Regions from separate parts of the Streptomyces sp. YKOK-I1 genome, predicted to be linked through region 1. Evidence: riboswitches for the same ligand, from Rfam matches in the RefSeq annotation. Region 1 holds a riboswitch; each other region holds the start of a gene.
The links. Region 1 has a riboswitch for cobalamin ahead of ACYQ8Q_RS11480 (cobalamin biosynthesis protein). Riboswitches for the same ligand answer to the same signal wherever they lie in the genome.
Positions count from the first base shown of each region.

Region 1 (5,370 bases):
CGTCGGACTCCAGCGAGCCGTGCCAGTGCGTGCCCCAGGTCTGCCCGACCCGGCAGCCGTCCAAGAAGGCTTCGCCGCCCTGGACGTCGGCGACCCCGTGGTGGATCTCGTATCCCGAGACCGGCTCCCCGAGTGCCTCCCCTTCCGGCCGGGCAAGGATCTTCTCGGGGGCGAACCTGACCCTCAGGGGCAGCACCCCGAGGCCTTCGACCTGCCCCCGACGGCTCTCGACCTCGTCCTCGATGTGCCGGCCGAGGATCTGGAAGCCGCCGCAGATGCCGAGAACCGGGCGCCCTTCCGCGGCTCTGCCGACGAGGGCGTCGGCGAGCCCGCGCTCGTGCAGCCACTCCAGCGCGCGGACGGTCCCGCGCGTCCCGGGGACGACGACGAGATCGGCGTCGGCCAGTTCCTCCGGCCGGTCCACGAACCGCACGACGACACCGGGTTCGGCGGCGAGCGCGTCGACATCGGTGAAGTTCGACATGAGCGGGACCGCGCACACGGCCACCCGCAGCACGTCCTCGCCGACCGGGGCGGAGGCGCGGGAGTTCCGGACCCCCATCCCGTCCTCCTCGTCGATCCCGAGCCCGTGCCGGAAGGGCAGCACCCCGTAGGTCCGCCGCCCGGTGAGCCCGTGGAGCATGTCCAACCCCGGTTCGAGCAGCGAGACATCCCCCCGGAACTTGTTCACCAGGAACCCGGCGACCAGCCGCTGGTCCTCCTCCGACAGAAGAGCGACCGTCCCGAAGAAGGAGGCGAAGACACCCCCGCGGTCGATGTCCCCGACGACCAGCACGGGCAGCCCGGCATTCCGGGCGATCCCCATGTTGACGATGTCGGTGCGCCGCAGATTGATCTCGGCCGGACTCCCCGCCCCCTCACAGATCACCGCGTCATACGTGCCCCGCAGTTCTGCGAGACACTCCAGCACCGTCCCGAGCAGCTGCCGCTGCCGCCCCCCGTGGTAGCCCCGCGCGCTCAGCTCGCCCACCGGCCTGCCGAGCAGCACCACCTGACTGCTCTGCTCGCCACCGGGCTTGAGCAGCACGGGATTCATCAGCGCGGTCGGCTCGATGCGGCAGGCCTGCGCCTGCATGGCCTGCGCCCGCCCGATCTCCGCGCCCTCGCGGGTCACGAAGGAGTTCAGCGACATGTTCTGCGCCTTGAAGGGCGCGACCTTGACCCCCTGGCGGACCAGCCACCGGCAGATCCCGGCCGTGACGACGCTCTTGCCGGCGTCGGAGGTGGTGCCGGCGACGAGGAGACCCCCGCTCATGACCTGTGCCCCCTTGCGATGAGGCGCCCGGCGACACAGACGCCGAGCGCGAGCAGACCGACGCGCCGGGAGAGCCGTACGGCCCGCTCGATGTCGCCCGTGGCGACGGCGCGTCCTTCCCCGTTGAGCACCGGCCGGTGCTCGACCCGGCCCCCGTACGACAGCGTCCCGCCCAGCCGCACCCCGAGGGCCCCCGCGAACGAGGCCTCGACGGGCCCGGCGTTGGGGCTGGGATGCCGGTCCGCGTCCTGCCGCCAGGCCCGTACGGCCCCGCGCGGATCGTCCCCGGCCAGCGCGGCGAGTACGGCGGTCAGCCGTGCCCCCGGCCACCCGGCGAGGTCGTCGAGCCGGGCCGAGGCCCACCCGAACCGCCGGTAACGGGCGGATCGGTGACCCACCATCGCGTCCAGTGTGTTGACGGCCCGGAACCCGAGCAGCCCCGGCACCCCGCCCACCGCGCCCCACACCAGGGCGCCCACGACGGCGTCGGAGGTGTTCTCCGCGACGGACTCCACCACGGCCCGCGCGATCCCGTCGGCGTCGAGAGCCTGCGGGTCCCGCCCGCACAGATGCGGCAGCCGGGCCCGCGCCGCCTCGACGTCCCCCGCCTCCAGGGCCCGCCCGACGGTCCGGGCCTCACGGACGAGCGAGGTCCCGCCGACCACGGCCCAGGTGGCGGCGGCGGTCAGGACGACGGAGGCGGTGGGGGAGCGGCGTACGGCCCTCTCGGCGGCGGACCCGAGAGCGACCGCGCCACCCGCGCACACGGCGGTGTGCAGGGCGCCGCGTCCCCGGTGGTCCCGCCACAGCAGCCGCTCCACGGCACCGGCGGCCCGCCCGAACGCGGCGACCGGATGCCCCCGGCGGGGATCGCCGAGGAGCAGGTCACCGAGGAGGCCGGCAGCGGCGCCGTACGCGAAGACGCGATCGGCTCGCATCGGCTCAGCCGGCCGTGGGGGCGGGCAGCGATCCTGGGCTGTACCTGAGAGCCGGGCGGACTCCCGAACGGCAGGCGAGCATGGCGATATGTCCTCACTCAGGGTGTCCACGCCCTGGTTCGACGAGACCGGCGGCGAGAGTTCCTGGCTCCCGGGGCTACCTACCCCGGTGACAGTGGCGGGACCGCGCCGGATTCTCACCGGCTTCCTCTTCTGCCGCCGTACATGGCCCCGGCAGTCCACCACGCCCCTGGAAGGGCCGTCAACTTGCCGTTGACCTGCACGGGGAGAGTGTGCAGAACCCCACACGGGGGTGGTTCGCGAGGTCCTGAGGAGAGGTCATGCAGAGAGGTCATGCAGAAGGGGTGCGGGACGGCGATCCGTCCCGCACCCCTTCGGTGGTCGAGCAGATGGGTCAGGCGACGATCAGGGAGATCCCGTACGCCACCGCGGCCGCGCACGCGGCGAAGCACGCGTACGCGCCGGTGACCGCGAGAGCGGCGGAGCCGCCCTCTTCGGAGGCCCGCTCCTGGCGGGACAGGCCCATGACGCCGAGGGTGAACAGGGCCACGAGGGCCACCGTGATCACGAGGCTGACGCCGAAGACGGAGCCCAGGGCCGCCCAGTCGATGTCCATGCTGATTCTCTTCCTTCGTACCGGGTGGGCGGGCTCAGGCGGCCGGAGCCGTCGGCTCGGTCGTGGTGGTGGCCGTGGCGGCCGGGGACGGGATGGTGGCCGCCAGGTTCTCGGCGACCGGGTGGGCCGGGGGCACGGCCACGGCGGCGATCGCCGTGGTCACCACGCCGGCCGGCTCTGCGTGGTCGTGGTCGTTGACGTTGGTGTGGTCGACGACCTCGCGGCGGGAGATCTTCCAGATCGCCGCGCTGGAAGCGACGAGGAAGACCAGGACCAGGCCCGTGCCCCAGTCGCCCAGGCCGGTGACGGACTCGGCCAGCGCGCCCACCAGGGCGGCCGCCGGGAGCGTCAGGCCCCAGGCCACGAACATCCGGGTCGCCGTCGACCAGCGGACCACACCGCCCTTGCGGCCCAGGCCCGCGCCCATCACCGAACCGGAGACGGAGTGCGTGGTGGACAGGGAGAAGCCGAGGTGGGAGGAGGCCAGGATGACCGTCGCCGCGCTGGTCTGGGCGGCGAAGCCCTGCTGCGGCTGAAGGTCGGTCAGGCCCTTGCCCATGGTGCGGATGATGCGCCAGCCGCCGAGGTAGGTGCCGAGCGCGATGGCCATGCCGGCGGAGAGGATGACCCAGGTGGGCGGGTCCGAGTCGGGGGCGACGGCGCCGCCCGCGACCAGGGCCAGGGTGATGATGCCCATCGTCTTCTGCGCGTCGTTCGTGCCGTGCGCCAGGGAGACCAGGCCGGCCGAGGCGATCTGGCCCGCGCGGTAGCCCTTCGCCGCGGCCTTGCCGTCGGCCTTCCTGCCCAGCGTGTACGACAGCCGGGTGGCGAGCATCGCGGCGACGCCCGCCACGATCGGGGCCGCGACGGCCGGGATCAGGACCTTGGTGACCAGGACGTCACCGTGCACCGCGCCCAGGCCGGCCGAGGCGATGGTGGCGCCGATCAGGCCGCCCATGAGGGCGTGCGAGGAGCTGGAGGGCAGACCCACCAGCCAGGTCAGCAGGTTCCAGAGGATCGCGCCGACCAGGGCGGCGAAGATGACCTCGGGACGGATGCCGGTCTCGTCGACGAGACCCTTGGAGATCGTGTTCGCGACCTCCACCGAGAGGAAGGCGCCCACAAGGTTCAGCACGGCGGACATGGCCACCGCGACCTTGGGCTTGAGTGCACCGGTCGAGATGGTGGTGGCCATCGCGTTGGCGGTGTCGTGGAAACCGTTCGTGAAATCGAACGCGAGTGCGGTGACCACCACAATCGCGAGGATCAGCGAGAAGTTTTCCATTTACCCAGGCAATCGTTCGAAGTCATTGGTTTGTTGAAGGTAGGTAACCTGGGTAAACGGAAGGTGAACTGAGGGGGGCGCGAGGGTGTCCGAATGTGGTCGTCGTCACTACGTTCGCACGCCGCCCAAGCGCGACCGGGCCGCCGCCCCCGCCGGCTCCCCCCGAAGAGACGCTTCTCACGCGGCGGCCTCCGGTGCCGGGCGGTCGCGCCCCCTGGCAGGATCGGGGCATGGGTGAACAGCTGAGCGACGAACGTCAGGCCTGGGCGGCGCTCGTGGCGACGGCCCGCCGCACCGTCGCCGACGGCCTGGTCGTCGGCACCTCCGGCAACGTCTCCGTACGGGTCGGCGACACCGTGCTCGTCACCCCTTCGGGCGTGCCCTACGACCGCCTCACCCCGGACGACGTCACCGGTGTCGACCTCGACGGCCGGCAGGTGCGCGGCACGCTCGTGCCGACCAGCGAGCTGCCCCTGCACCTCGCCGTCTACCGCCGCACCGACGCCCGCGCGATCGTGCACACCCACGCCGTGCACGCCACCGCCGTCTCGACCCTCGTCGCCGAGCTCCCGACCGTCCACTACATGGCCGGCGCCCTCGGCGGCCCCGTCCGGGTCGCCCCCTACGCGACGTACTGCACCGAGGAGTTGGCCGAGCACGCCCTGCGTGCGCTGACCGACCGCACCGGCTGCCTCCTCCAGAACCACGGCACCCTCACCTACGGCGCCACGCTCGACCAGGCGTTCGACCGAACGGCCCAGCTGGAGTGGATGTGCCACCTCTGGCTCACCGCCTCCTCGGTCCCCGGCCACACCCCGACCCTCCTGACAAGGACCCAGATGACAGAGGCAGCCACCCGCCTCCAGAACTACGGCCAACAGCCCTGAACACCTTCTCCACCCCGCCCGCCACCTCCCCACCCAACGACGTCGCCCCGCCGACTTCTCTTCTGGCGGCCGCTTCTTCCCGCCGCGACGGCGCTCAGCCGCGACGGTGCCCATCGGCGGTGCCGAACCTCCCCGCGCCCTCGCCGCCTCAGCCCGGCCGCCCTCTGTCCGTCTGGTGGCTTCGCCCCGCTGCCCTCTCTCCGGCCGGTGGCTTCGCCCCGCTGCCCTCTCTCCGCCGGTCATTTCGTCCCGCCGACTTCTCTTCTGGCGGTCGCTTCTTCCCGCCGCGACGGCGCTCAGCCGTGATGGAGCCCATCGGCGGTGCCGAACCTTCCCGCACCCTCGCC
Region 1 covers NZ_BAAGDR010000001.1:2,677,720-2,683,089, reverse strand. Annotated here, with positions in the region: gene ACYQ8Q_RS11485 (cobyric acid synthase) at 1-1,276, opposite strand, end outside; gene ACYQ8Q_RS11480 (cobalamin biosynthesis protein) at 1,273-2,214, opposite strand; cobalamin riboswitch at 2,331-2,473, opposite strand; gene ACYQ8Q_RS11475 (hypothetical protein) at 2,630-2,851, opposite strand; gene ACYQ8Q_RS11470 (inorganic phosphate transporter) at 2,886-4,136, opposite strand; gene ACYQ8Q_RS11465 (class II aldolase/adducin family protein) at 4,367-5,023, shown strand.

Region 2 (5,370 bases), 4.9 Mb from region 1:
ATGACCGAGCCCACCCCGGCGGCCACGATCCGCTCGAACGGCGGCAGGATCACGTCGTGCAGCTCGCGGGGGCCGATCCCGACCGGGGCGTGGTTGCGGCCGCCCATCGACGCCGAGTACCCGGCGAAGTGCTTGAGCGTGGCGTACACCCCGGCGCTCTGCAGGCCCCGCACATACGCCTCGCCCATCGCCCCGACGAGATACGGGTCCTCGCCGTACGTCTCCTCGCAGCGCCCCCAGCGGTAGTCGCGGATCACGTCCACGACGGGGGCGAGGCCCTGGTGGACCCCGGCCTCGGCCATGTCGGCGCCGATCGCCTCGCCGACCCGGCCGATCAGCGCCGGGTCGAAGGTGGCCGCCATGGCGAGCGAGGTGGGGTAGATGGTGGCGCCGTACGTGGTGAAGCCGGTCAGGCACTCGTCGTGCGCCATGGCAGGGATGCCGAACCTGCTCTGCCCGATGATCTGCCGCTGGCGGGCCGCGAGCAGCCGGGCGTGTTCCAGCGCGGGCCGGGGCACGGTGCCGTAGGGGCGGGTGAGCTGGCCGAGGCCGTGCCGGGCGGTCTCGTCGAGGTCGCCGACCCGGCCGAAGAGACTGGTGCCGGGGGCGACCTCGGGGCCGGCCGGTTCGACGTCCTCCCAGGTGCTGCTGAGCTGGGCGACCTTCTCCTCCAGGGTGAGGCGGGCGAGCAGCGCCTCGACGCGTTCGCCGGCCGGGAGAGCGGCGTCGGTCCAGGGACGCGCCGGGGAGAGCTGCCGAGAGGGGTCCGGCGTGGTGGTCGTCATGCACGACTCCGTTCTTGGGCATGCCGAGGAGGGCCGGCGCCCCCGTGGCGTCGGCCTCTTCGTCTGCGGCGGTGGGTTACGCGGTCGGTTACTTGGAGAATCCGGCGGTCAGTCCGGCGACCAACCGGCGTCTGGCGAGGACGAAGACCACCAGCATGGGAAGGGTGGAGAGCACCACCGCGGCCATCGTCGCGGGCACGTCGATGCCGAACTCGCCCCGGTAGAGCGTCAGAGCGAGCGGCAGTACGGCCTTGTCGCCGCTCTGGGTGAGGATCAGGGGGAACAGGAAGCCGTTCCAGACCTGGAGGCCGTCGTACACCGCGACCGTCACCAGCGCGGGCCGGGCCAGCGGCGCCGCGAGCGAGAACAGCATGCGCCAGTCCCCGGCGCCGTCCACGACCATCGCCTCGAACAGCGAACGCGGCACGTCCCGCAGGAAGCTGACCAGGATCATCACGGTGACCGGCAGCGCGAACGCCGCCGAGGGCAGCACGATCGCGAGCAGACTGTCGTACATATGCATCCGGATGATCAGCAGATAGACCGGGATGATCACCGCTTGGAGCGGGATCGCCAGGCCCAGCAGATACAGCCGGAAGGTCAGCCGGGAGAAGCGGTCGGCGTGCCGGACGATCGAGAACGCGGCCATCAGGGCCACGACCACGGTGACCGCGACCGTCGCGGCGGTGACGACGACGCTGTTGAGCAGATAGGTGGTGAAGCCGCCGTCCAGGACGGTCCGGTAGTTCTCCAGCGTCGGGTGTCCGGGCAGGGACAGCGGGCTGGCGGTGGTGAAGTCGCCGCGCCCGCGCAGGCTGGTGACGACCAGCCAGTACACGGGGACCACGACCAGCGCGGTCCACCCGAGGGCGGCGCCGCCGGCGACGGTTCTGCGCAAGGCGTTCACATGCCCTCCTGCTGGCTGTCCATCCGGGTGAAGCCGGACAGGCGGGTGGTGAGCAGCGACAGCGCGAGGCCGAACACCACCAGCAGGGTGGCGATCGCGCTGGCCCGGCCCATGTCGTGCGACTGGAAACCCGTGATGTACATGGCCAGCGGCAGGACCCGGGTCGCGGTGCCCGGGCCGCCCGTGCCGCCGGACAGGACGTAGATCAGATCGAAGTAGGTGAGCGAGCCGACCAGCATCAGGGTGCTCGACGTGACCAGCGTGTACTTCAGCTGCGGCAGCGTGATCCGCAGGAAGCGGGTCGCGGGACCGGCGCCGTCGATGGCGGCGGCCTCGTACAACGAGACCGGGATCTGCCGGATGCCCGCCTGGTACAGCAGGGCGTGGAACGGCACGAACTGCCAGGCGATCACGAAGATCACAGTGTAGAGAGCCAGGTCGGGGGAGCCGAGCAGCGGCCGCGCCAGCCAGTGCAGCCCGGGCGTGGCGCCGATGCCGAAGGACGGGTCGAGCAGCGCCTGCCAGGTCAGACCGATCGCCACGGCCGACAGCAGCAGCGGCAGGAACCACACCACGGCGAACAGCGCGCGCAGCCGCCCCTTGGGCGACTGGAACACCCCGAGCGCCAGTGAGACCGGTGTCTGGACCAGCCAGCTCACCGCCATCACCTTGAGGGTGAGCCAGAGCGCCTGCCAGGTGGCGTCGTCGGCGAGGACCCCGCTCCAGTTGGCGGACCCGGCCCAGCCGAGCGAGCCCAGACCGTCCCAGCGGGAGAGGCTCAGCACCACCACGCCGACCAGCGGCACCAGACCGAACAGAGCGAACAGCAGCAGCGCGGGCGCCGCCATGAGCAGGGCACCGCCCGGGCGGCGCCGTGAACGGGCCGTGGCCGGCCGCGTCGTGGAGGACGCGACCGGTCGCGGCGTACGGACCACCGTGGTCATTACTGCGCCGCCTCGCTCATGGCCGTGCCGAACTCCTCCGGCTCGATCTGCCGCAGGAACGACTTGTCCACGTTGGTCAGCAGCGGATCCGCCTGGTCGGAGGGGAGCGCCTGGTCCCAGGAGAGCTGGAACGTCGGGGAGTTCTGCACCAGCTGGTATACGAAGCTCAGCCACTTCTTGTCGTCGGCCGACTTCACCGCCGCCAGCTTGGTGTCCAGTCCGTTGACCGGAGGCACACTGCCCGCCGCGAGATAGGCGTCGACCTGGTCGCCGTTCAGGACGTAGTTCTTCAGGTAGGTGAGCGCCGCCGACTTGTTCTTGCTCTTCGAGTTCAGGGACAGGAAGTTGGAGGGGTTGCCGACGATGGCCTTCGGGTCGCCCGCGCCGCCGGACACCGACGGGAAGGCGACATAGCCCAGGTCCTTCTTCACGAAGTCCGGTGCGGCCTTGACCAGGTTGGCGTACTCCCAGGTGCCCATCAGCTCCATCCCGGCCTTGCCGGTGTAGAGCAGCGCGGTGGAGGCGCCCTGGTCGTAGCTGACGGAGGAGGCGTTGTCGCCGAACGCCCCGGCCTTCGCGAGTTCCTGGAGGCGGGTGTTGGCCGCGGTGACCGCCGGGTCCTTCCAGGCCGCGGCGTCACCGGAGGCGATCTTGGTGAACACCTCGGAGCCGCCCTCGCGGTCGAGCAGGTACTCCAGGTACATCAGCGTCGGCCACTTGGAGTTCGCCGCGAGGGAGATCGGGGTGACCCCGTCGCCCTTCAGCTTCTTCACGGCGGCCAGCAGTCCGTCGTACGTCGTCGGCGCCTCCACGCCCGCGTCCTTGAGGACCTTCTTGTTGTAGTAGAGGACCACCGGGGCCAGCCCGTTGGCCGGTATGCCGTAGACCTTGCTGCTGAACGTGGCGCTCTGCAGCACGCTCGGCGTGAACCGCAGCAGCCCCACCTGAGCGTCGGTCAGGGCGTCGACCTTGTCCGCCTTCACATAGTCGTTCAGCGCGCCGCCGCCCCAGCTGAAGAAGATGTCCGGGGCCTGGTCCGCCCCGAACGCCACCCGCAGCTTCTGCTTGTAGTCGTCGTTCGCGAACAGCCGCAGGGTGATCTTCTCGTCCGGGTGGTCCTTGTTGTAGGCGTCGACGGACTCCTTGAGGATCGTCTGGTCGTTCAGCGCCCACATCGTCAGGCCCTTCGACGACGAGCCCCCCGACGACGATCCGCCCGGCCCCGACGTCCCGCACGCGGCGAGCAGGCTCAGCGCCGCCGTCGCGGTGACCACGGCCACCGCCGCGCGTCGTGTTCTCGGAAATACCCGGATTCCGTGCATGCTCTGCCTCTCTTCTTCCCGGCATGCTCGGCATGCCCTGTCCGTTCGGCAGGCGGCCGGGCGGCTCGCGCGAAAGGCTTTCGACCGCCCTCGCCGCGGACGGCTCGCCTGCTGGACCGGGACACTGGCACGGCCGTCACAGCCAGGACAAGGAGGGGAAAACCGCCGGTTACGAAACATTTTCGAGCGTCCGGGGCGGAACGGCCGGAGCGAGGAGAGCCGGATCACGTCGGACAGTGCGCTCTTGGCCAGTTCGCCGGGGCACGGTACCTTCACTCTGATATCGACGACGGAAACACGGAAGCCGGTGGAAATCCGGCACGGTCGCGCCACTGTGAACGGTGCGCTCCTGGTGGAGGGGCGGACCGCGAGTCAGACCCGGGGCCGTCGTCCTGTGCACCACCGAGATGGGACGCGAACTCCCAGAGGAGGCCCTGCCATGGCGCAGCACGTCGCCCAGCCGACCACCGCCGCACCCGCCGTTCCCGCCAAGCTCCCGCTGAAGGACATCGCTCCCTGGGCGGTCTTCTTCGGCATCCTCATGCTGGTCCTGCTGTACTTCGTCGGCGCCGAGCAGGGCGCCACCTCCGTCGTCTCCGGCGAGGGAGTCCACGAGTGGGTGCACGACGCCCGCCACCTGCTCGGCTTCCCCTGCCACTGACGAGGGACGCCGCACCGCCATGAACTCCGCAACCGTGCGAAACCTCCTGGTGCGGGGCATGCTCGCCGGCCTCGCGGCCGGCGTGCTCGCCCTCGTCGTCGCCTACTTCCTGGGCGAGCCGAACGTCGACAGCGCCATCGGTTTCGAGGAGGCCCACGCCCACGAGCACGAGGTCGAACTCGTCTCCCGCTCCCTTCAGTCCACCGCCGGTCTCGCCACCGGCGTCCTCGTCTACGGGGTCGCCTTCGGCGGCGTCGCCGCCCTCGCCTACTGCTTCGCCCTCGGCCGGGTCGGCCCCTTCGGCCCGCGGGCCACGGCGCTGCTGCTGTCGGGGGCCGCGCTGCTGGCCGTGTACGTCGTGCCGTTCCTGAAGTACCCGGCCAACCCGCCCGCGGTCGGCGACCACGACACGATCGCCAAACGGACCACCCTGTTCTTCCTGATGATGCTGCTCGGTGTGCTGCTCGCGATCGCCGCGGTGATCGCCGGCAAGCGGCTCGCGCCGAGGCTCGGCACCTGGTACGCCACCGTCGTCGCCGTCCTCGGCTTCGTCACCCTGATCGGTCTGGCGTACGCGTTCCTGCCCACGATCAACGAAGTCCCGGCGGACTTCCCGGCCACCCTGCTGTGGCGGTTCCGCCTGTCCACCCTCGCTCTCCAGATCACGCTGTGGACGGGCTTCGGCCTCGTCTTCGGCGAACTGGCCGAACGGCTCCTGAACCCCGGGCCCGTGAAGGCGCCGGCGCGGACG
Region 2 covers NZ_BAAGDR010000001.1:7,600,962-7,606,331, forward strand. Annotated here, with positions in the region: gene ACYQ8Q_RS33910 (glycoside hydrolase family 3 N-terminal domain-containing protein) at 1-785, opposite strand, end outside; gene ACYQ8Q_RS33915 (carbohydrate ABC transporter permease) at 874-1,692, opposite strand; gene ACYQ8Q_RS33920 (carbohydrate ABC transporter permease) at 1,689-2,540, opposite strand; gene ACYQ8Q_RS33925 (extracellular solute-binding protein) at 2,636-3,916, opposite strand; cobalamin riboswitch at 4,206-4,361, shown strand; gene ACYQ8Q_RS33930 (CbtB domain-containing protein) at 4,398-4,619, shown strand; gene ACYQ8Q_RS33935 (CbtA family protein) at 4,639-5,370, shown strand, end outside.
Region 2: another riboswitch for cobalamin. It lies ahead of ACYQ8Q_RS33930 (CbtB domain-containing protein); the one in region 1 lies ahead of ACYQ8Q_RS11480 (cobalamin biosynthesis protein).

Region 3 (5,370 bases), 4.1 Mb from region 1:
AGTAATTTGAAGGTGTACGGCAGTCCTGCCACTCCCGGTCAGGAGTGTCCGGCGCGACAGTGGTGTACATGAACACGAACCAGATCGAAGGCCTCGTCGGAATGCTCCTCGTCCTGGGGATCCTCGTCCTCCTGGTCCTCCCGTCCGTGCTCGGCATCGCGCGCGACCGGCGCGCCGACCGGCAGATCAGGAAGGCCCAGGAGGCCCGTGGGGAGAGGGAGGATCAGAAGTCCTCGTCCAGGTCGACGGTGCCCTCCACCGCCACCTGGTACGCCGACGGCCGGCGCTCGAAGAAGTTGGTCAGCTCCTGAACGCCCTGGAGCTCCATGAAGGAGAACGGGTTCTCCGAGCCGTACACCGGCGCGAAGCCCAGCCGTGTGAGGCGCTGGTCGGCGACGCACTCCAGGTACTGCCGCATCGAGTCGGTGTTCATGCCCGGCAGTCCGTCGCCGCACAGGTCCCGCGCGAACTGCAACTCCGCCTCGACGGCCTCCCGGAGCATGTCCGTGACCTGCTGCCCGAGCTGCTCGTCGAACAGCTCCGGCTCCTCCTTGCGGACCGTGTCGACCACCTCGAAGGCGAAGCTCATGTGCATGGTCTCGTCCCGGAACACCCAGTTGGTGCCGGTGGCGAGACCGTGCAGCAGACCCCGGCTGCGGAACCAGTAGACGTACGCGAAGGCGCCGTAGAAGAACAGGCCCTCGATGCACGCGGCGAAGCAGATCAGGTTGAGCAGGAAACGGCGGCGGTCGGCCTGCGACTCCAGCCGGTCCAGCTTCTCCACCTCGTTGATCCACTTGAAGCAGAACTCCGCCTTCTCGCGGATCGACGGGATGTTCTCCACCGCGTCGAACGCGGCCGCGCGGTCCTCCGGGTCCGGGAGGTAGGTGTCCAGCAGGGTCAGATAGAACTGGACGTGGACGGCCTCCTCGAAGAGCTGCCGGCTCAGGTACAGGCGCGCCTCGGGGGAGTTGATGTGCTTGTACAGCGTCAGCACCAGGTTGTTCGCCACGATCGAGTCGCCCGTCGCGAAGAAGGCGACCAGCCGGCCGATCAGATGCTGCTCCATCGGGGACAGCTTGGCGAGGTCGGCGACGTCCGAGTGGAGGTCGACCTCCTCCACGGTCCAGGTGTTCTTGATGGCGTCCCGGTAGCGCTCGTAGAAGTCCGGGTAGCGCATGGGGCGCAGAGTCAGCTCGAAGCCGGGGTCGAGCAGGTTCTTGTCGCTGGGCATTACTGGCAGGCCTCGCAGGACTCGGGGTTCTCAAGGGAGCAGGCGACGGCGTCGGGGTCGGCCGTCTGCTGCGCGGGGAGGGTGGTCGGGGTCTGCGCCTGGGCGGCGCGGGCGATCCGGGTCGCCGGACGCGAGCGCAGGTAGTACGTCGTCTTCAGGCCCGACTTCCAGGCGTACGCGTACATCGAGGAGAGCTTGCCGATGGTCGGCGTCTCCAGGAACAGGTTCAGCGACTGGGACTGGTCCAGGTACGGGGTGCGGGCCGCGGCCATGTCGATCAGGCCGCGCTGCGGGATCTCCCACGCCGTCCGGTACAGGGCCCGAACGTCCGCCGGGATCCACGCGAAGTCCTGCACCGAGCCGTTGGACTCGCGCAGCGCCTCCCGGGTGCGCGCGTCCCACACGCCCAGCTCCTTGAGGTCCTGCACCAGATACGAGTTGACCTGGAGGAACTCACCGGACAGCGTCTCGCGCTTGAACAGGTTGGACACCTGCGGCTCGATGCACTCGTAGACGCCCGCGATGGAGGCGATGGTGGCGGTGGGGGCGATGGCGAGCAGCAGGCTGTTGCGCAGGCCCGTCGTCGCGATCCGCGCGCGCAGCGCCGCCCAGCGCTCCGGCCAGGTGAACTCGACGCCGTAGTGGTCGGGGTGCAGCACACCCTGCGCCGTACGCGTCTTCTCCCAGGCCGGCAGCGGCCCGCCGCGCTCGGCGAGGTCGGTGGAGGCCTCGTACGCGGCGAGCATGATCCGCTCGGCGATCCGCGTCGACAGCGCACGCGCCTCGGCGGAGTCGAAGGGCAGCCGCAGCTTGAAGAAGACGTCCTGGAGCCCCATCGCGCCCAGGCCCACCGGACGCCACCTGGCGTTGGACCGGCCCGCCTGCTCGGTCGGGTAGAAGTTGATGTCGACGACCCGGTCGAGGAAGGTGACGGCGGTGCGGACCGTGGCGTCCAGCCGCTCCCAGTCGAGGTCGCCGGCCGTCGGGTCGACGAACGCGCCGAGGTTCACCGAACCCAGGTTGCAGACCGCCGTCTCGCCGTCGTCCGTGACCTCCAGGATCTCCGTGCAGAGGTTGGAGGAGTGGACGACATGGCCCGGCAGCGCCGTCTGGTTGGCGGTGCGGTTGGCCGCGTCCTTGAAGGTCATCCAGCCGTTGCCGGTCTGGGCGAGGGTCCGCATCATCCGGCCGTACAGATCACGCGCCGGGATGGTCTTCTTCGCGAGCCCGGTCTCCTCCGCCTTGCGGTACGCGGCGTCGAACTCCTCGCCCCACAGGTCGACCAGCTCGGGCACGTCGGCGGGGGAGAACAGCGACCACTGCCCGTCGGCGTTCACCCGACGCATGAACTCGTCCGGGATCCAGTGCGCCAGGTTCAGGTTGTGCGTACGGCGGGCGTCCTCACCGGTGTTGTCGCGCAGCTCCAGGAACTCCTCGATGTCGGAGTGCCAGGTCTCCAGGTAGACCGCGGCCGCGCCCTTGCGCCGGCCGCCCTGGTTCACGGCGGCGACCGAGGCGTCCAGGGTCTTCAGGAACGGCACGATGCCGTTGGAGTGCCCGTTGGTGCCGCGGATCAGCGAACCGCGCGAGCGGATGCGGGAGTACGACAGCCCGATGCCGCCGGCGTGCTTGGACAGCCGGGCGACCTGGTGGTAGCGGTCGTAGATCGAGTCCAGCTCGTCCAGCGGGGAGTCGAGGAGGTAGCAGGACGACATCTGGGGGTGCCGGGTGCCGGAGTTGAAGAGGGTGGGGGAGGACGGCAGATAGTCGAGCCGGCTCATGAGCCCGTAGAGCGCGGCGACCTCGTCCAGGGAGCGGGCCGTGTCTCCCCCAGAGGGGGGACCCCCATCGGCGAGACCGGACGCGACCCGGAGCAGGAAGTGCTGGGGCGTCTCGATCACCTTGCGGGTGATCGGGTGTCGCAGCAGATAGCGGCTGTGCAGGGTGCGCAGCCCGAAGTATCCGAAGCGGTCGTCGGCGCCGGTGTCGACCAGGGCGTCCAGCCGGGCCGCGTGCAGCCGTACGAACGCGGCGGTGCGGTCGGCGACGAGCCCCTCGCGGTGGCCGACGGCGACGGACTCCGTGAAGGACGTCACGCCCTGGGAGGCGGCCTCCGCGGCGATCGAGACCGTCAGCAGCCGGGCGGCCAGCTTCGAGTAGGCGGGGTCCTCGGAGATCAGGCCGGCGGCCGCCTCCGTGGCCAGCTCGCGCAGCTCCGTCTCGTCCGCCCGCGCCGACCGGCCGCGCAGCGCGGCGGCGGCGACCCGCCCGGGGTCGGCGTCGGGGAGGTCGGCGGTCAGCTCGGTCAGGGTCCGCAGCAGCGCGGTACCGGGACCGTCGGTGTCCGGCTGGATCGCTGAGGCCGGATCGGCTGGCGCGATGGTCACGTGGGGCTCTCCCTCGCTCGGCAGGGGGCCTGGCGGAGCGCAGGGGGCAGCACACGAGCGCGCACGGCGTCGCGTCCACCGGCCCACTCCACGAGACCCGGACGTCAAGGCACCCGGACCGGGACGGCCGGGCGCGCTGTCGGCAGGTCCTCGGACTGACGCTCGTGCACAGACATGCACAAGTACACCGTTGCGGGACAGTTCCGGATTCGCACCGGATTCCCCTGCGGCGACAACGAGCATGAGCATACATCTTGTGCTCGCCTGTCACGCCACCCCCAGATGTTGTGTCGGGGTGGTGTCAGAGTGTCAACTCGTAGGTGAGGAGAGTGACGTCGTCCAGATGCGGCACGGGATTCCAGTCCCGCCCGGGTGTACGGACGAAGCCGAGACGTTCGTAGATCCTATGGGCGGTGTGCATGCTGCGCTGGGTCGACAGGACGACCGCCGCGCAGCCCTCCGTGGCCCGCGCCCGGTCGAGACAGGCCCGTACGAGGGCTTCCCCGGCGCCCCGGCCCCGCGCGTCGTGCGCGACCGCGAGCGCCCGGATCTCGGCCTCACCGGGCCGCGCGATGTCGGCGACGGGACCGGGACCGGCGACGAACGTGACACCGCCGAGGAGCCGCTCGCCCTCCACCGCCACGAGCACCTCCGCGGCGGCGGCCCGCGCGGCCACATCCTTCAGCACCGGCAGATACTCGTCCCCCTCGCCGTAGTCGAGGAGGCCGTCCTGGAGATAGGCCCGCGCGGTGATCTCGCCGAGCGCCTCGTACTCACCGGGATCCGCCCGCCGTATCACGATGTCCATGGCCCCGAGTCTGCCCGAGCCGCGCGCGCGGGCCTCCCGATTTTCCCTGGAGGCGCCCGGGTTGCGGGGTACGGCGGGAGTGATTCCATGGAAGGAGGTGCCGGCGCCCACGGGTCCTCCGTCCCGAGGAACGCTCTCGGAGGGAGAGCACACGATGACCAGGGTCGTCCGTCACACCCCGGGCAAGCAGCGGCCGCGCAACGCGCCGATGGCGACGCTGCACTTCAGACGTGCGGGGCACGGCGTCAGACGTGTACTCCTCGCCCGCTGGCACCGCCTGACGATTCGTCTGGAGGCCCGCCGTGGCGTCACCCGCCCCAAGAAATGGCACCGGTGGTTCACCTACGGCAACCTCACCAGACTCATCTGGCTGATCGCCCTCCTGGCGATCCTCGCCTGGTGCGGGGACGCCGTGTACAGCGCCTTCAAGGGGTCGACCAGCTTCGATGACTGGCTCAAGGACAAAAAAGGTGTCGAAACCCTTCTGAACCTCCTCGGCCCGGTCCTGACCGCTTCGATCGCAGCCGCGCTCTTCCTGTTCTGCTGGTACAGCTGGACCAAACACCGCTACCTCGCCAAGGTCCGCAAGGACCCCCGCCGGCTGGTGCTCACCGCCGGCCAGGACATCGCCGGGATCGTGGGCCGTGAGGCGATCGCCGAGGTCATCGCCCAACGGCTGCGGGACCGCAACACACGCAGGCCCTATCTGCTCGTCGGCGGTGTCGGCGCGGGCAAGACCGCGGTCCTGGTGCGGCTCTGCGAACTGCTGGCCCGGGAGCACGCCGTGCCCGTGCCGATCCGGCTGCGGGACGTGGACGGCGGGGGCGACCTGGACTTCCAGAGCCTGGCCCGGCAGCGCTTCACCGAGGAGGCACCGCAGGGTGTCCTGGCCCGCGGCAAGAACGACCGGGTCTGGCAGCAACTGCTCGCCGACGACAAGC
Region 3 covers NZ_BAAGDR010000001.1:6,813,334-6,818,703, forward strand. Annotated here, with positions in the region: gene ACYQ8Q_RS30500 (hypothetical protein) at 69-311, shown strand; gene ACYQ8Q_RS30505 (ribonucleotide-diphosphate reductase subunit beta) at 224-1,234, opposite strand; gene ACYQ8Q_RS30510 (ribonucleoside-diphosphate reductase subunit alpha) at 1,234-3,621, opposite strand; cobalamin riboswitch at 3,746-3,870, opposite strand; gene ACYQ8Q_RS30515 (GNAT family N-acetyltransferase) at 3,923-4,429, opposite strand; gene ACYQ8Q_RS30520 (NACHT domain-containing protein) at 4,584-5,370, shown strand, end outside.
Region 3: another riboswitch for cobalamin. It lies ahead of ACYQ8Q_RS30510 (ribonucleoside-diphosphate reductase subunit alpha); the one in region 1 lies ahead of ACYQ8Q_RS11480 (cobalamin biosynthesis protein).

Region 4 (5,370 bases), 4.9 Mb from region 1:
GCGGCCGACCTCCTGTGGCTCGGCGGCGCCGACCTCGGCGAGGGTCAGACCCCGCCAGCGCCCCACGTCCAGACCCGCCAGGTCAGCCTCCTCGACCCCGTCGAGACCGAGGGCGGCCGCCGTCTCCCGGCAGCGCGCACTGGGGGAGACCAGGACCCGGACCGCCGGGCGCAGGGATCCGGCGGCGGCCCGCGCCCGCGCCAGCCCGCCCGCGTCGAGGGAGCATCCGTCGTCGAAACGGGCCTGGCGCAGGGAGTCGTTCATCGCGGGCGGGACGAAGCTGACGCGGCTGGTCACGTGGCGGTTCCTCCAGGAGCGGGGAGCGTGCCCAGGAAGCGTATGTGCGGGCGGTCCCCGGGGGCGGCCCGGGTGACGGCGGCGCGGACGCCGTACACCTCGGCGATCAGCTCCTCGGTGAGGACCTCCTCCGGGGTGCCGCCCGCCACCACACGGCCCCGCCGCAGCACGAGCAGCCGGTCGCAGTACATCGCGGCCAGGTTGAGGTCGTGCAGGGCGACCACGCTGGTGAGCAGGGCGAGCTGGTGCTGGATGTCGAGGTGGTTGGTGGGTTCGTCCAGCAGCAGTTCCCGGGGCTGCTGGGCGAGGGCGCGGGCGATCTGCACCCGCTGGCGCTCCCCGCCGGACAGTGTCCGCCAGGGGCGGGCGGCTTTGTCGGCCAGACCGGTGCGGGCCAGCGCGGAGCGGACGGCCTCCTCGTCCTCGGCGGAGGCGGGCGCCCAGGCCCTGCGGTGCGGGACCCGGCCGAGGCGTACGACGTCGAGGACGGTCAGCGCGACCTGGGTGTCCGCCTGTTGCTCGACCACGGCCACCCGCCGGGCGACGGCGCGGCGCCCCGCCCGCTCCAGCGGGCGTCCGTCGAGCGTGACGGTGCCGGAGGACGGGGCGAGGACACCGGCGAGCAGCCGCAGCAGGGTGGACTTGCCGAAGCCGTTCGGGCCGAGCAGCCCGGTGACGGTCCCGGGGCGTGGGGCGAGGCCGACCCCGTCCAGGATCAGGGTCCCGTCGGCCGACCGACTGACCCGGTCGGCACACAGGCCCGCCGTGGAGGGCTGTCCACGCGCACCTTCTCCCCGCAGTTGTCGAGGGTGACGGGATACCCGGTAGCGGTGCTCCTGGCGGGGGCCGTTCCGGAACCGGCGGAACCGGCGCATCCGGTCAACAGCAGGGCACCGGCAAGGAACAGGGGGAGCGGCGGGACGGACGGGGCGTGCGAGCGGCACGGAACATCCTTCGGCGTCGAGGGCTCATGCGCGAAGCCCGGTCGTGCGGGTGCTCCCCCGGCGTCCTTGCGCCGCCGGAGGCCGCCAGCAGGTCTTCGGACTCGGGGTCATCCGGACGGGGCGCCTTCACGGACCGTTCGCCGTCCAGTGGCCGTTGCCCCGCCCGTCGCCCTCACCGCTGCGCGTCAGCTCCGGATTCGCACCGGATTCCCTGACCCGTCGTGCGTACGTGTACGCACAGGGGTACGACTGGCTTCGGCAAGCTACCACAGGCCCGAGGAGCGGCCCCATGCCGGCGATCAGCCGCATGTGCCAGCGATAAGTGGGACTTCGTATGGCAGAAGCAGATCTCCGCGCTGCATATGAATGGAATATGCGTTTGTGTTCCTCCCCGGCCCGGGTACGGTCACCGGGGAGGTGGTGGCCCATGAGTCAAGGCGCGGAACTCAGGCTCGCCGGTGATCTGGCCCGGCCGGCCCGGCTCACCGTGGCCGACCTGCTGGCCTGGCCCCAGCGGCGGGCCGCGGTCAGCTTCGAGTGCGCCACGAGCGGTGTCCAGCACCACCGCTTCACCGGACCGCTCCTGCACGACGTGCTGTCGGCGGCCCGGCCCGGCTTCGATCCCGCCCGGCGCAAGGACCGGCTGCGGTTCCTGATCGCCGTGCACGGGGCGGACGGGCATCACGCCCTGCTGTCGTGGGCCGAGATCGACCCCGACTTCGGCAACGCGGCCGTGCTGCTCGCCACCACCATCGACGACACCCCGCTCGACGGGGCCGGCCCCCAGCTGGTCCTGCCCCAGGACCGCTGCGGCGCCCGGCACATCAGCGGGATCGACACGATCCGGGTGGACGGCGGCTACATCCCCTGGAGCTGAACGCGAAGGGCGCCCGGGACAGGCCCGGGCGCCCTCGCTCACTTCAGGGGCGGTTCAGGATCAGACCAGGTCGAACCGGTCCAGGTCGGAGACCTTGGTCCAGGCCGCGACGAAGTCCTTCACGAACTTCTCCTTCGCGTCGTCGCTCGCGTAGACCTCGGCGAGGGCGCGCAGCTCGGAGTTGGAACCGAAGACCAGGTCGGCACGGGTGCCGGTCCACTTCAGGTTGCCCGCGTCGTCGCGGCCCTCGAAGGTGTGCTGGTCCTCCGAGGTGGACTTCCAGGTCGTGCCCAGCTCGAGCAGGTTGACGAAGAAGTCGTTGGTCAGGACGCCGGGGGTGTCGGTGAACACGCCGTGCTTGGACTCGCCGCTGTTGGCGCCGAGGACGCGCAGACCGCCGACGAGGACCGTCATCTCGGGGGCGCTCAGCGTGAGCAGGTTCGCCTTGTCGAGCAGCAGGTACTCGGCCGGCAGGCGGGTGCCCTTGCCGGTGTAGTTGCGGAAGCCGTCCCAGTACGGCTCCAGCGCGGCGAACGACTCGGCGTCCGTGTGCGCGTCGGTCGCGTCGACACGGCCCGGCGTGAAGGGGACCTCCACGTCGACGCCGGCGTCCTTGGCGGCCTTCTCGACCGCGGCGGCACCGCCGAGGACGATCAGGTCGGCCACGGAGACCTTCTTGGCCCCGGTGTTGAACTCGGCCTGGACACCCTCGATGACGCTGAGGACGTGACGGAGCTGGTCGGGGTCGTTGGCCTCCCAGCCGCGCTGGGGCTCCAGGCGGATACGGGCGCCGTTGGCACCGCCGCGCTTGTCGCTGCCGCGGAAGGTGGAGGCGGACGCCCAGGCGGTGGAGACCAGCTGGGAGACGGTCAGACCGGAGGCGAGCAGCTTGGCCTTGAGCGCCGTGACGTCGGCCGTGTCGATGGCCTCGCCCTCGGCCTCGGGCAGCGGGTCCTGCCAGATCAGGGTCTCCGCCGGGACCTCGGCGCCGAGGTACTGCGACTTCGGGCCCATGTCACGGTGGGTCAGCTTGAACCAGGCGCGGGCGAACGCGTCGGCGAACTCGGCCGGGTTCTCGTAGAAGCGGCGCGAGATCTGCTCGTAGACCGGGTCGAAGCGCAGCGACAGGTCGGTGGTGAGCATGGTCGGCAGCTGCTTCTTCGACGTGTCGTGCGCGTCGGGGATGATCGCCTCGGCGTCCTTCGCCACCCACTGGTTCGCACCGGCCGGGCTCTGGGTGAGCTCCCACTCGTACTCGAACAGGTTCTTGAAGAACCCGTTGCTCCACTGGGTCGGCGTGGCGGTCCAGGTGACCTCCAGGCCGGAGGTGATGGCGTCGCCGCCCTTGCCGGAGCCGTAGGTGCTGGCCCAGCCGAGGCCCTGGGCCTCGATCGGGGCGGCCTCGGGCTCGGCGCCGACGTTGTCCGCCGGGCCGGCGCCGTGGGTCTTGCCGAAGGTGTGACCACCGGCGATGAGGGCGACGGTCTCCTCGTCGTTCATCGCCATACGGCGGAAGGTCTCACGGATGTCGCGGGCCGCGGCGATCGGGTCCGGGTTGCCGTTGGGGCCCTCGGGGTTGACGTAGATGAGACCCATCTGGACGGCGCCGAGCGGGTTCTCCAGGTCGCGGTCGCCGCTGTAGCGCTGGTCGTCCAGCCAGACCTTCTCGGGACCCCAGTAGACGTCCTCCTCGGCCTCCCAGACGTCGGCGCGGCCGCCGCCGAAGCCGAAGGTCTCGAAGCCCATCTGCTCCAGGGCCACGTTGCCGGTCAGGATCATCAGGTCGGCCCAGGACAGCGCCTGGCCGTACTTCTTCTTCACCGGCCACAGCAGACGGCGGGCCTTGTCCAGGTTGCCGTTGTCCGGCCAGCTGTTCAGCGGCGCGAAGCGCTGCTGGCCGGCGCCGGCGCCGCCGCGGCCGTCGGAGATGCGGTAGGTGCCGGCGCTGTGCCAGGCCATACGGATCATCAGCGGGCCGTAGTTGCCGAAGTCGGCGGGCCACCAGTCCTGGGAGTCCGTCAGCACCGCGGCGATGTCCTGTTTGACAGCCGCCAGGTCGAGGTTCTTGAACGCCTCCGCGTAGTCGAAGTCCTCACCGAGCGGGTTCGCCACCGCCGGGTTCTTGGCGAGGATCTTCAGGTTGAGCCGCTCCGGCCACCACTGGCGGTTGCCGCCGCCCTGGGTGGGGTGTGCCGCACGGTCGTGGGCGACGGGGCACTTCGCCTCGGACGAGGGGTTCTCGGACATAGGGGGGATTCCTTCCGAAGGGGGAAATCAGGGTGCTGCCGCGGTACCGGCGGTGGAACAGGCGGGGCACAGGCCCCAGTAGATGACCTCGGCCTCGTCGATCGAGAAGCCTCGGTCGTCGGACGCGGTGAGACAGGGGGCGTGACCGACCGCGCAGTCGACGTCGGCGACGACGCCGCACGAGCGGCACACGAGGTGGTGGTGGTTGTCCCCGACGCGCCCCTCGAACCGCGCGGGGCTGCCGGGCGGTTCGATACGGCGGACGAGTCCGGCCGCGGTCAGCGCGTGCAGCGCCTCGTACACGGCCTGTACGGAGATGTGGCCGACGCGGTCGCGCACTCCGGAGGCGATCGTCTCGACATCGAGGTGGTCGCCGCTGCGGACGGTCTCCAGCAGCGCGACGCGGGCGGCCGTCACCCGCAGGCCGGCACCGCGCAGCTCTTCGGCGACGGTTCGGGGCTGGGGCGTGGTCATGGGGACAACCTACTCGGCTAAACACGAAGAGTTCAAGAAAACGATGGCAACAAGTTTGGTGTGTCGCGTCGGGGCCGGTTCGTCCCGCTATGGTGGCGTACGGAGTCGCCGGGGACGGGTTCCATTGGGCCGGACGGGGCCAGTGGGGCCGGTGGGGCCCGTGCCAGAATGGGCGTCCCGCCGCCACCACGATCACCGAGGTGCCCCGTGACCAAGCCCGTGGCCCGCGAGCCGCAGCGCCGAAACTCGCGGTCCAACCGGGCGCGCATCCTCGCCACGGCGCGCCGCGAGCTCGGCCGGAATCCCGACGTCACCCTGGAGGAGCTGGCGCGCGCCTCCGGTGTCGTACGGCGCACCCTGTTCGGGCATTTCCCCGGGCGGGCCGCGCTGCTGGAGGCGCTCGCGGAGGAGGCGTCCGAGACGCTGCGCGGGGTGCTGGAGACCGCCCGGCGGCCGGAGGAACCGGCCGAGCGGGCGCTCGCCCACTTCGTGCGCTGCATCTGGCCCGTCGGTGACCGCTACCGGCTGCTG
Region 4 covers NZ_BAAGDR010000001.1:7,606,708-7,612,077, forward strand. Annotated here, with positions in the region: gene ACYQ8Q_RS33940 (histidine phosphatase family protein) at 1-297, opposite strand, end outside; gene ACYQ8Q_RS33945 (ABC transporter ATP-binding protein) at 294-1,172, opposite strand; cobalamin riboswitch at 1,311-1,510, opposite strand; gene ACYQ8Q_RS33950 (molybdopterin-dependent oxidoreductase) at 1,669-2,118, shown strand; gene katG (catalase/peroxidase HPI) at 2,179-4,365, opposite strand; gene ACYQ8Q_RS33960 (Fur family transcriptional regulator) at 4,393-4,839, opposite strand; gene ACYQ8Q_RS33965 (TetR/AcrR family transcriptional regulator) at 5,047-5,370, shown strand, end outside.
Region 4: another riboswitch for cobalamin. It lies ahead of ACYQ8Q_RS33945 (ABC transporter ATP-binding protein); the one in region 1 lies ahead of ACYQ8Q_RS11480 (cobalamin biosynthesis protein).